One region of the Streptomyces sp. NPDC051214 genome, then DNA from elsewhere that is predicted to be linked to it. Evidence: riboswitches for the same ligand, from Rfam matches in the RefSeq annotation. Region 1 holds a riboswitch; each other region holds the start of a gene.
What was found. Region 1 has a riboswitch for cobalamin ahead of AB0M70_RS01355 (energy-coupling factor ABC transporter permease). Riboswitches for the same ligand answer to the same signal wherever they lie in the genome.
Positions count from the first base shown of each region.

Region 2: linked by a shared signal. The riboswitch ahead of AB0M70_RS25105 (ABC transporter substrate-binding protein) and the one ahead of AB0M70_RS01355 (energy-coupling factor ABC transporter permease) in region 1 are both predicted to bind cobalamin.
Region 3: linked by a shared signal. The riboswitch ahead of AB0M70_RS07815 (prenyltransferase/squalene oxidase repeat-containing protein) and the one ahead of AB0M70_RS01355 (energy-coupling factor ABC transporter permease) in region 1 are both predicted to bind cobalamin.
Region 4: linked by a shared signal. The riboswitch ahead of AB0M70_RS05175 (ABC transporter substrate-binding protein) and the one ahead of AB0M70_RS01355 (energy-coupling factor ABC transporter permease) in region 1 are both predicted to bind cobalamin.

Region 1 is NZ_JBFBAT010000001.1:279,011-281,793, forward strand. Features, by position in the region: gene cbiQ (cobalt ECF transporter T component CbiQ) at 1-725, opposite strand, end outside; gene AB0M70_RS01350 (energy-coupling factor ABC transporter substrate-binding protein) at 732-1,121, opposite strand; gene AB0M70_RS01355 (energy-coupling factor ABC transporter permease) at 1,121-1,849, opposite strand; cobalamin riboswitch at 1,879-2,063, opposite strand; gene AB0M70_RS01360 (GNAT family N-acetyltransferase) at 2,149-2,783, opposite strand, start outside.
Region 2 is NZ_JBFBAT010000009.1:318,544-321,326, reverse strand. Features, by position in the region: gene AB0M70_RS25115 (helix-turn-helix domain-containing protein) at 25-891, shown strand; gene AB0M70_RS25110 (VOC family protein) at 897-1,361, shown strand; cobalamin riboswitch at 1,369-1,555, shown strand; gene AB0M70_RS25105 (ABC transporter substrate-binding protein) at 1,696-2,700, shown strand; gene AB0M70_RS25100 (iron chelate uptake ABC transporter family permease subunit) at 2,697-2,783, shown strand, end outside.
Region 3 is NZ_JBFBAT010000002.1:767,095-769,877, forward strand. Features, by position in the region: gene AB0M70_RS07810 (SCO2322 family protein) at 1-286, opposite strand, end outside; gene AB0M70_RS07815 (prenyltransferase/squalene oxidase repeat-containing protein) at 283-1,500, opposite strand; cobalamin riboswitch at 1,628-1,768, opposite strand; gene AB0M70_RS07820 (MBL fold metallo-hydrolase) at 1,804-2,783, opposite strand, start outside.
Region 4 is NZ_JBFBAT010000002.1:157,959-160,741, reverse strand. Features, by position in the region: gene AB0M70_RS05180 (iron ABC transporter permease) at 1-381, opposite strand, end outside; gene AB0M70_RS05175 (ABC transporter substrate-binding protein) at 423-1,376, opposite strand; cobalamin riboswitch at 1,420-1,577, opposite strand; gene AB0M70_RS05170 (M67 family metallopeptidase) at 1,541-1,963, opposite strand; gene AB0M70_RS05165 (amino acid permease) at 2,056-2,783, opposite strand, start outside.

The DNA.
Region 1 (2,783 bases):
AGAGTGAGGGCCGCAAGGCCCACGAGGAGCCCGGCGCTCGCGGCCACGAAGGGCCGCGAGATCCGGGCGTCGGGCACGAGCACCCGCAGGGTCCCGTCGTACCCGCGTCCGGCGAGCCCGGCCTGCAGCCGGCTCGCCCGGTCGAAGGCCCGCACGAACGCGGTGGCGCCGAGACCGCCGAGGGAACGCCAGGTGGCGGCCCGGGTGGTGTGGCCGAGCCGCGCGGCCTGCGCCTGCCGGATCCGGCTCATGGAGTCGAGGAGCAGGAAGCTCATCCGGTACATGACCAGGGCCACGTCGACGACCGGCGCCGGTACGCCTGCCTTCACCAGGCGGGGCAGCAGGTCCGACATGGGGGTGGTGAAGGCGAAGAGGAGGACGCCGAGCGAGGCCGCCGACGTGCGCAGGAGCAGTCCGCCCGCCCGCTCGGGGCCGCCGTCGGCGAGCGTGACGAACCCCTCGGGCCCGCCCAGTTGGACGAGCAGCGTCAGGGCACCGGTGACGCAGAAACCCAGGGGCACGCGGTAGGCGCGCCACAGTTTGCGCGGCGGCACGGCGGCGGGTCCGAGGAGCACGGCGAGCGCGGCGACCAGGACCAGGGCGGCTCCCGGCCAGGGCGGCAGGGAGACGGCAAGGACGGTGAGGCCGAGCCCGAGCACGGCTTTGTCCACGGGGTGGCGGCGGCGCCAGCGACTGCTGTGCGCCGCCGCGTCGATGGGCAGCACGCCGGGTCAGACCTGCCCGGTCCCGGCCCGGGTGTGCTCCTCGTCGACGGCCTGCTCCGCGGTGGCTGTCCCGGTGCGCTCCGCCTCGGCCCGCGCGGCGTCGGCGCCCTGACGGCGCCCCTTGCGCAGACCGAAGTAGTAGGCGAGGACGCCCGCTCCGAGCGCCGCCTGCAGCGCGAAGAGCGCCGACTCGATCTCCCCCGAGGGGGGTTCGTACAGGGGCGAGAACCAGGGCTCGTAATCCGGCTCTATCTCGGTGATCGCCGTCTCGGCCTGGGCGTCGGCCCCGGCGAACGGCTCCTTCTCGTCGTCGCCGAGACCGAGCGCCAGCGGCAGCACCGCCAGCGCGGCGACGATGAGGAGGAGCAGGGTGTTGATCTTCGCGTTCCGGCTCATCAGGCGCTGGCCCCCGTCTCGGTCTCCGTCTTGCTGCCGGTGTCCGCCTTCTCGGACGGCTTCGTGCCCTGGAGCAGCACGCCGAGCCGCGTGAGCTCGCCCTTGCTGGACTGCACGAGCAGCCGCATCACCACGACGGTGAGCAGACCCTCGCTGACGGCGAGGGGGATCTGCGTGACGGCGAAGATGCCGCCGAACTTGCCCAGGGCGCCGAGGAACCCGCTGCCGGGGTCCGGGAACGCCAGGGCGAGCTGGACGCTGGTGACGCAGTACGTGGACAGGTCGGCGACGAACGCGCCGAAGAACACGGCCACCATGAGCGGCACGTCGTACCGCTTCAGGAGCCGGTAGACGGCGTATCCGGCCCATGGCCCGACGATCGCCATGGAGAACACGTTGGCGCCCAGTGTGGTGAGCCCGCCGTGGGCGAGCAGCAGCGCCTGGAACAGCAGCGTGATGGTGCCGAGCACCGCCATGATCGGCGGCCGGAAGAGGATCGCGCCGAGCCCGGTGCCCGTCGGGTGCGAGCAACTGCCGGTGACGGACGGGATCTTCAGCGCGGAAAGGACAAAGGTGAACGCTCCGGACGCGCCCAGGAGCAGGGTGCTCTCCGGGTGTTCCTTGACCTCACGGGTGAGGGAGCGGACTCCGTGGACGACAAACGGCGCGGACGCTACGCCCCAGGCGATCGCGTGCGCCGGTGGGAGGAAACCCTCGGCTATGTGCATGGCTAAGCAGACCCTCTCCAGCACCTCGTGGATGGACAACGCGCCTTGGCCGGTCTCCTGGCTGACGGGTCGTACCGACCGGACTCCGCCTTCCCGGGCGCGTGTTGCGCCCAGTGGCTGCCGCGAGGGCTGGAGCCGGACTTCCCGATCACAGTGGCGAGGGCCGCACCGGCATCACACCGATTTCCCGAGCACCAAGGCGTGGTGACCCTAGTGCGGAATCCAGTGACCTGACAACTTGCGGGACCGCTCGACCTGTGGCACGCGCGAGCGCACATGACCAGGGCGTACGCCCCTGGTCAGCCCATGTGCACCGGCCCGTGCGCGCCCGGCGTACGCCCCGCTCCCCGGGAGGTCGCCCCTTCTGTGCCGCAGGACACCGCGAGGGTCCTGGCGGGGTGGCGGGGCCCGAGGAAGACGACGACGCCTTTGCCGTCGGGTGAGGGGTGGGTCGCCTGGGTCCAGCCCTGGCGGCCGTAGAAACCCATGCCCTGCGTCGACCGGACCGAAGTGAGCAGCCAGGCACGGCCGTCGGGTGCGCCCGCGGCCACCGCCTCGAGCAGGGCCGCCCCGACCCCGGTCCCCTGCGCCCCGGGACGTACGGCGAGTTCGTCTATCTCACGCGCGCCGCACAGCCACGACAGGGCGCGCCCGGCCCCGAGTCCGGCGGCCGCCTGCGGATAGCAGCGGTCGGCGGGAAAGGGGTCGGGAGTGATCCACCCGGTGGCGAATCCGGCGATGTCCGCCCCATGCCGGGCGATGGCCGCGGTGAAGCCGGGACGCCGCACGTCGCCGCCGAGCCGGACCAGGAACTGCGCCACCCGGTCCTCGTCCTCGTGCCAGGGCGGCGGGCCGAAGGCTTCGGCGTAGACCGTGCGCAAGGCGTCGGTGTGCGCGAGCAGTTGCGCGCCGCGCAGGACGTGGACGACCGCCG
Region 2 (2,783 bases), on a different contig from region 1:
GGCTTCCCTCGCATACTGGAAGACATGGAGAGCGTCTCCCGGGAGTTCGTGCGGGCCGCCCCGCGGCTCGACGGCATGGTGGTGTCCGCCGTCGGCTACCGCACCCGGGGCGAGCGGCCGGGCGTTCACCGCGGCCTGCCGTCCCCGTACCTGACGCTGATCTTCTCGCTGGACGGCCTCGTCGTCACCGGCGCCACCCCCGAGCAGGCCGGCACCTGGGGCGCCGTCCGCACGGACATCGTCATCGGCGGCCTCCACCAGACCCCGGCGTACGTCGTACGGCCCGAGCACGAAGCGGGCATCCAGCTCGCCGTGCACCCGCTGGCCGCCCGCGCCCTGTTCGGCGTACCGGCGGCGGAACTCGCCGGTGAGCTGGTGACGCCCGGCGCGGAGGTGATGGGGCGGCGCGCCGCCGAGCTGCGGGAGCTGCTGTGCGAACAGGGCGGCTGGCAGGAGCGGTTCGCCTCCCTGTCCGCCTACTTGCGGCAGCGCGCGGCCGACGCCACCTCCGCGGGCTCCGTACGGCCCGAGGTCGGCGAGGCCTGGGCCTGGCTGGCCCGGCACCAGGGCGTGGGCACCCTGCGCGGGCTCTCCCGGCACGTCGCGCTCAGCGAGCGCCGCCTCACCACCCTCTTCCGCGCCGAGACGGGCCTGAGCCCCAAGCAGGCAGGGCGCCTGATGCGCTTCCAGCGCGCACGCAACGCCGTCGTACGCCCCGTCGCGGCGGGCGCGGCCCCCGACCTGGCCCGCGTCGCCGCGGAGTGCGGTTACTACGACCACTCCCACCTGGTGCGCGACTTCCGCCAGTACACCGGCGCGAGCCCCAGCGCCTGGCTGGCCGAAGAGTGCCGGAATATCCAAGCCGGGAGCCATGGCGGGGGCGAAGAGTAGGCCCCATGAACACCACCGAGAAGCAGAACCAGCAGCCCCGGTCCGCCTCCGCCCCCGACGCCGAGGGGCGTGCCCCCGCCGTCTGGCCGACCCTCCAGGCGCACGACGCCCCCGCACTGATCGACTTCCTGGTCGGCACGGTCGGCTTCCTGCGCACCGCCGTCTACGAGGACGGCGACCGCGTGGCCCACGCCGAGCTCGACTGGCCCGAGGGCGGCGCGATCATGCTCGGCTCGTACGACGAGAAGTCCCAGGGCTGGTGCCTGAAGCCCGGCACCTTCGGCGCGTACGTCGTCACCGACCACGTGGACGACCTCTACCGGCGGCTCAGCACCGCGGGCGTCGAGATCATCCGCGAGATCGAGGACCAGCCGTACGGCAGCCGGGAGTTCGCCATCGCCGACCCCGAGGGCAACAAATGGTCCTTCGGCACCTACCGCGGCGCACCGAGGCCCCAGCAGCCGTCCTGACCTCGCGTGATAGCTTGCGCACGCCAGTCAACCCACACCAGGGCCAGGGAATCCGGTGCGAATCCGGAACTGACGCGCAGCGGTGAGGGGGAACGGGCGGGGCCACGGCCACTGGGCGTCCATGGACGCCTGGGAAGGCGCCCCGCCCGGCCGATCCCCGAGTCCGAAGACCTGCTGGCACCTTCGTCCGCGTACCGGGCGGCGGAGGTGACGAAGCAGGCCAGGCTCCGCGTATGAGCCGTGAGACTCAAGGGATCTCGTGTCCTCCATTGCCCGTCGTGTACGTACGTCTGTCGTCCGTCGTGTACGTACGTCTGTTCTTCTCGCCACGGCCTTGGCCGTCACCCTGACCTCGTGCGGAGGCGGCTCCACGACCTCCTCCGCCACGGACGACAAGGCCGCCGGCTACCCGTTGACCCTCACCTCCTGCGGCAAGAAGGCGGAGATCAAGGCGCCGCCGCAGCGGGCGGTCTCCCTCGACCAGGGCTCCACGGAGATCCTGCTCTCCCTCGGCCTCGCGGACCGCATGGTCGGCACCGGGACGTGGACGGACCCGGTGCTCAAGGGCCTGGAGAAGGACAACGCCAAGGTCGACCGGCTCGCCGACAGCTACCCCTCCTTCGAGAAGGTCCTCGCCAAGGAACCGGACTTCGTCACCGCCTCCTTCGTGGCGACGGTCAGCAAGGGCGGCGTCGCCGACCGCGCCAAGTTCGCCGAGCTCGGCGTACCCGCCTATGTCTCGCCCTCCGACTGCGCGGGCAAGGACAACAGCGGCGACGGCGACGGCAGCCGCGTCAAGACGCTCACCATGGACACCGTCTACGGCGAAGTGCGGGACCTGGCCAAGGCGTTCGGGGTCGAGAAGCGCGGCGAACGGCTGATCGCGCAGCTCAAGGGCAGGGTGGCGAAGGCCGCGAAGCCCATCAAGAACGCTGATGCCGCCTCCGACACGTCGCTCCTCTACTGGTTCGCCAACTCCGACGCGCCCTACATCGCAGGCTGCTGCGGGGCGCCGGGCATCATCACCCGCGAACTCGGCGTGAAGAACGTCTTCGACGACACCCGCGACGAGTGGCCCCAGATCAACTGGGAGACGGTGGCCGACCGCGACCCGGACGTCCTGGTCATCGGCGACCTCACGCGCAAGTCGCAGACGGCCGAGAGCGCGAAGAAGAAGATCGAGTTCCTGGAGTCCAACCCGGTCACCAAGAACCTGACCGCCGTGAAGAAGAAGCGGTACGTACTCCTGAGCGGCCAGGCCATGAACCCGACGATCCGCACGGTGGACGGCATCGAGCAAGTCGCCGCCGCCTTGCGCGAGTTCGGCCTCGACAAGTGAGGACGGCCGCCGCGGGCGGCATACGTTCCGCCCTGCTCTGGACGGCGGGCCTCGCCGCCCTCGCCCTCTCCGTGGCGGTGGCC
Region 3 (2,783 bases), on a different contig from region 1:
CGGGGGTCTTGGCGCAGATCGTGTCGAAGTCGGCGGCGCCGCGCGGCTTCGCGGCGTCCTTCGAGTCGGCGGACACGGCGAACCGGAAGCCCTGGACGGCCCCGTCGTCGGGGCGCGCGGTGCTCGGCCCCTGGCTCGCGTACGCCCAGCTGGAACCGTCCCGGTCCCAGAAGGACCAGTAGCGGTACCCGGCGGCCTGCGCGGGGGCGGCGGTGAGGACACCGAGCAGGGCGGCGAAGAGCGCCCCGATCACCAGGCGCCCGCACCGCGCGCGACCCCGCGTCACAGCTGCTGCTTCTTCTTGTTGCCGCTGTAGAGGAAGCCGATGCCGATGCCGGCGACCATGCCGACGCCGATGATCCACCAGATGCTCACGCCGCCGTCGTCGCTGTCCTTCTTCTCGTCGGCGGCCTTCTCCGTCGCCTGCGGGGCGGGCCCCTGTGCGCCCAGCTGCTTGACCAGGTCCGCGCCGCCGAAGTCACGCGGGTCCAGGCCGGCGGCGCGGGCGGCGAAGATCAGATGGGCGTAGGCGGCGGGGCCGGACTTCTCGGCCCACTGCGCGGAGTTCTTCGCCAGCCACTGGGCCGACTTCTCGGCCTGCTCCGGCTGACCGGCCGCGGCGAGCGCGAGCACGGAGTCGGCGGTGTTGCCGAGGTCGGGCATGTTCTTGGCGCCGGGCATCGACGACATCAGGTGGTCGTCGCCCTTGGCGAGCGTCTTCAGGAGGTAGCCCGTGCCGTTCGACGCCGCCTGCTCGGCGGTGTCGGCCTTCGCGCACTTCGGGGCGGCTTCCTTCTTCTTGGCCGCGTCCACGACCAGGCCCTTGCCGTGCGCGCCGAGGACGCCGGCCGCGGTGGCGTCCGCGTTCGGCGAGAGCTTGCCGGACTTGACGTCGGCGAGGCCGAAGGCGCCGCCGTCCTTGCCACAGCTCATCGCGAGGGCGGGCAGCGCGTCGTACGGGGACTTGCCGTCCTGCGACTTCACCGACTGCGGCTTCTCGCCCGCCGCGACGAGCGCGCCGATGACGATGCCGGTGGAGTTGGCGTCCGAGTCCATGCCGGGGCTGTAGCCCCAGCCGCCGTCCTGGTTCTGCACGGACTTCAGCCAGTCGACGCTCTTGCCGACCGTCTTCTGCTGGCCGCCGAGCGCGGCGAGCGCCTGCACGGCCGACGCCGTCGCGTTGCTGTCGAACATCGTCTTGGAGCCGCAGGGCTCGCCCGCGTCGGGGCGGTAGGCGGCGTAACCGCCGTTCGTGCACTGCTGCCCGGTGAGCCAGTCGACGGACTTCGCGGCGGGCTTCACGCCGACGGAGTCCTGGGCGAGCAGGGCGTACGACTGCCGGAACACCCCGTCGAACTTGGGGTCCGCGTCGCCGTACAGACCGGAGGGCAGCTTGGCGGAGGGCGACGGGGACGCGGTGTCCGCGAAGGCGGCCGGGGCGGCGGCCGAACCGAACACGGCGACGGCGGCCAGGACCGCTGCGCTGCGGCGAACGTTCATGATGCGGCGGGTGCCTCTCCCTGCGGGGGAGCGGGGCAGCACGGGCGCGTGCGGGCACGGGCACCGGGCGGCTCCGGCTCCGTATACCTCGACGGTGCCGGTCATCGGCGGTTCCGATGACGCGAGCCGGTCACGTTCCGTACGAGGCGATCCGGCTCTCCACCGGTCCTGAGGACCGTGGATCACGGCTGCGGGTCAGCGCCGGATTCGCACCGGCTTCCCCCCGTACGGGCATGATGACGACGGGGCCACTCTACCGGCCCGTAGGGGACGGGCCCCGAGGCGGCCGCCCCCGGCAGGAGGTCACACCGCGCGGTACCGCACGGGATCGTGGCCCACCGCCTCCGCGCGCCCCAGCTTCACCAGGCGCCGCACATGGGCCTCGGCCTCGGAGACCGCGATGTTCCGCGAGCCGTAGCGGATCTGGGCCCAGGGGCGGTTCCACTCCATCTGCTCGGCGAGCTGCCAGGGGGTGAGGGGCTCGGCGAGGAGGGCGAGCAGATCCGTCAGGCGCTCCTCGTGGTGGGCCAGGATCTCTTGGACGCGCCCCGGGGCGTCGGTGAACGCGTACTGGTGGGCCGGGAGCACCTCGGCGACCCCCAGGCGGCCGATGCGCTCCAGGGAGTCGAGGTAGTCGCCGAGCGGATCGGTCACGGTCTCGTCGTCGGGGTCTTCGTACAGGCCGATGTGCGGGGTGATCCCGGGCAGGAGATGGTCGCCGGAGAACAGGCGGCCGTGGCCGGGCAGTCGCGCCGGGTGCTCCTCCTCCAGGTGCAGGCAGACGTGGCCGGGCGTGTGGCCGGGGGTCCAGATCGCGCGGAGCCTGCGCCCAGGCAGTTCGAGGAGCTCGCCGGGGGTGATGCCGCGGTCGGGGAGCGCGGCGGCCAGGCCGGGCAGCCGGGGTGCGCGGCCCGCGTCACGGGCGGCGAGGAGAGGGGCCAGATGGTCGGCGGGGGCACCCGCGGCCGTCAGCTTCTCCACCATGTAGTCGAACCAGCGGGCGGGCGGCCCGGTCCGGGTGCGGCGCACGACCGAGGCGTCCGCCTCGTGCATCGCGATCCACGCGCCCGACGCCTCGCGGACCTTGGCCGACAGGCCGTGGTGGTCGGGGTGGTGGTGGGTGATGACGACGCCGTGCACCGCGTCGGGGGACGTGCCGCAGGCCGCGAGGCCCTCGGCGAGTGCGTCCCAGGAGGTGGGGTCGTCCCAGCCCGTGTCGACGAGGACGGGGCCGGCGTCCGTGTCCAGGAGGTGGACGAGGGTGAAGCCCAGCGGGTTGTCGG
Region 4 (2,783 bases), on a different contig from region 1:
GACGGCTCCGGCGGAGGCGCCGGAGGAGACTCCGAGGAGGAAGGGGTCGGCCAGGGGGTTCCTCACCAGGGCCTGGAGGACTGTGCCGATCACGGCGAGTCCCGCGCCTACGGCTGCGCCGAGCAGGACCCGGGGTAGGCGGACGTCCAGGACGATGGTGCGGAACGGGGACGGTTCCGCACCTCCCGTCAGGATCTGCAGGACGTCGGCGGTGGGTATGCGTACTGAGCCCAGAGCGAGGCCGGCGACGACCGCTGCCGCCAGTGCCGCGCAGAGCGCTGCGATGACTGTCGCGTAGCTCAGGCGGCTGCGGGTTCGTGCGGCCGCCCTTACCCCGGACTGGTTGCCGTCCATCACCGGCTTCGCCGAGTTCGTCCTCAAACGCCGGACGGGCTGGAATACCCGCCGGACGGGCTGAGATTTCACAGCTGGTCCGCCAGCTTCCCCACCGCCGCCGGGGCCCGTACCCCCGCCACCGTGTCCGACAGCGGGAGTACCGCGAAGCGCTTGTGTTTGATGGCGGGGACGTTCGCCAGGACCGGGTCGTCCAGGAGGCGCTTCTTCTTCTGGGCCACCGTCGTGCCGCCGTAGTCGAGGATCACGATCACCTCGGGCTTGCGGTCGACCACCGACTCCCAGGACGCGTCGCCGAAGGACTTGTCCAGGTCGGCGAAGACGTTGCGGCCGCCCGCCCGCTCGATGATGTCGTTGCCGATGCCCCGGCCGCCTGCCGTGAAGGCAGACTTGTCGCCGCTGTCGTAGACGAAGACCGGGACGGGCTTCTTGGACTTCGCCTCCCTCTGCGCCAGTTCGCGCTGTGCCGCGGCCACCCACTTGTCCGCCCGCGCCCGCACCCCGAACGTGCTGCCGACCTCGCGGACCTCCCTGTAGACGTCGTCCATCGAGACGGGCTTCTTGGCGCAGCCCTCGACGTTCAGGCGGCTCTCGATGCCGGACTTCGCGAGGGCTTCGCGGCTGCGGCCCTCGCCTGCCTGGAAGGCGCTCGCGTAGCCGCCGTAGACGAAGTCGGGGTTCGTGGCCAGGAGCTTCTCGTACGAGGGGTACTCCTTGGCGAGGACCGGGGTGTCCGCGTACGCCTTCGCGTACTTCGGCAGGACCTTGTCGTCCAGGTACGCCGTGCCCGCGATGCGGTCCTTCAGGCCCAGCTCCAGCATCACCTCCGTGACGTGCTGGTTCATCGTCACGGCGCGCTTCGGGGGTGCTTCGTACGTCGTCTTCACGCCGCAGTTCGTGACCGTGTACGGGAAGCCGGGGGCCTTGGACTCCGGCTTCGCGTCCGTGCCGTCGGAGGACGAGCAGGCGGCGAGCGGGAGCAGCAGGGCCGCGGTCATGAGCACGCGTATGGGGCGGGGCATGGCTGAGCGCCTCCTCCAGGGGATTTCCGCGTTCCCTGCGTCGTGGGAGAAGAGGGCGGCAGGTCAGTTCCTGACTGCCCCACCCGCGAAGGGTGGGGTCACAGTGGCGGGACCGTGCCGGACTCGCACCGGCTTCCTGGGTCCTGCCGCCTCAAAGGTGAAGCTCAGTATGCCTGGACGACCTTCACCTCTTCTTCGGTGACCTCGCCGTCCACGATCCGGTAGGAGCGGAACTGGAAGTCGCCCGCGCCGTCGGTGTCGGCCGTGGAGACCAGGACGTAGTGGGCGCCCGGCTCGTTGGCGTACGTGATGTCGGTGCGCGAGGGGTAGGCCTCGGTCGCCGTGTGCGAGTGGTAGACGATCACCGGCTCCTCGTCGCGGTCGTCCATCTCGCGGTAGAGCTTGAGGAGGTCGCCCGAGTCGAACTCGTAGAACGTGGGCGAGCGTGCCGCGTTCAGCATCGGGATGAAGCGCTCGGGGCGGCCGGTTCCCTCCGGGCCCGCGACCACACCGCAGGCCTCGTCGGGGTGGTCCTGGCGCGCGTGCGCGACGATCTGGTCGTGAAGGGCCTGGGTCAGGGTCAGCATGGCAGCCAGGATAAGCAGAAGGGCCGGCCCGTACCGAAGAGTGGTACGGACCGGCCCACATGCTGGGATCAGGCAGGCTGATCAGCCCGGGGTCAGGACTTGAGCACGTCCTTGGGGGCGGTCTCGCCGCCGTCCGTCGACTGCGTGTCGCGCTTCTGCATGACCAGGTAGCCGATGCCCAGGATCAGGGCCCAGACCGGAGCCGCGTAGAGCGAGATCCGCGCGTCCTCGTCGATGCCCATCATGACGATGACCATGGCGATGAAGGCGAGCGCGAACCAGCTCGTGTACGGGGCGCCCGGCGCCCGGAAGGTGGACTGCGGCAGCTCGCCACGGTCGGCCTTGCGGCGGTACTTGATCTGGCAGACCAGGATCATGATCCAGGCCCACATGCCGGAGATGGTCGCGAAGGAGACGACGTAGTTGAACGCCTCGCCCGGCCACTGGTAGTTGATCCAGACGCCGACCAGCATCAGGGCTGCCGAGAAGGTGGTGCCGACCAGCGGCAGGCCGTTCTTCGTCAGCTTGGTGAAGAACTTCGGGCCCTGGCCGTTGAGCGCGAGGTCGCGCAGCATGCGGCCGGTGGAGTACATGCCCGAGTTGCAGGAGGAGAGCGCGGCCGTCAGGACGACGAAGTTGACGATCGCGGCCCCGATGCCGAGGCCCATCTCCTGGAAGGCCGCCACGAACGGCGAGACGCCCGGCTGGAACGAGGTCCACGGCACGACCGAGAGGATCATGACGAGCGCGCCGACGTAGAAGACGGCGATGCGCCACGGCACGGTGTTGATGGCCTTGGGCAGGACGGTCTTCGGGTCCT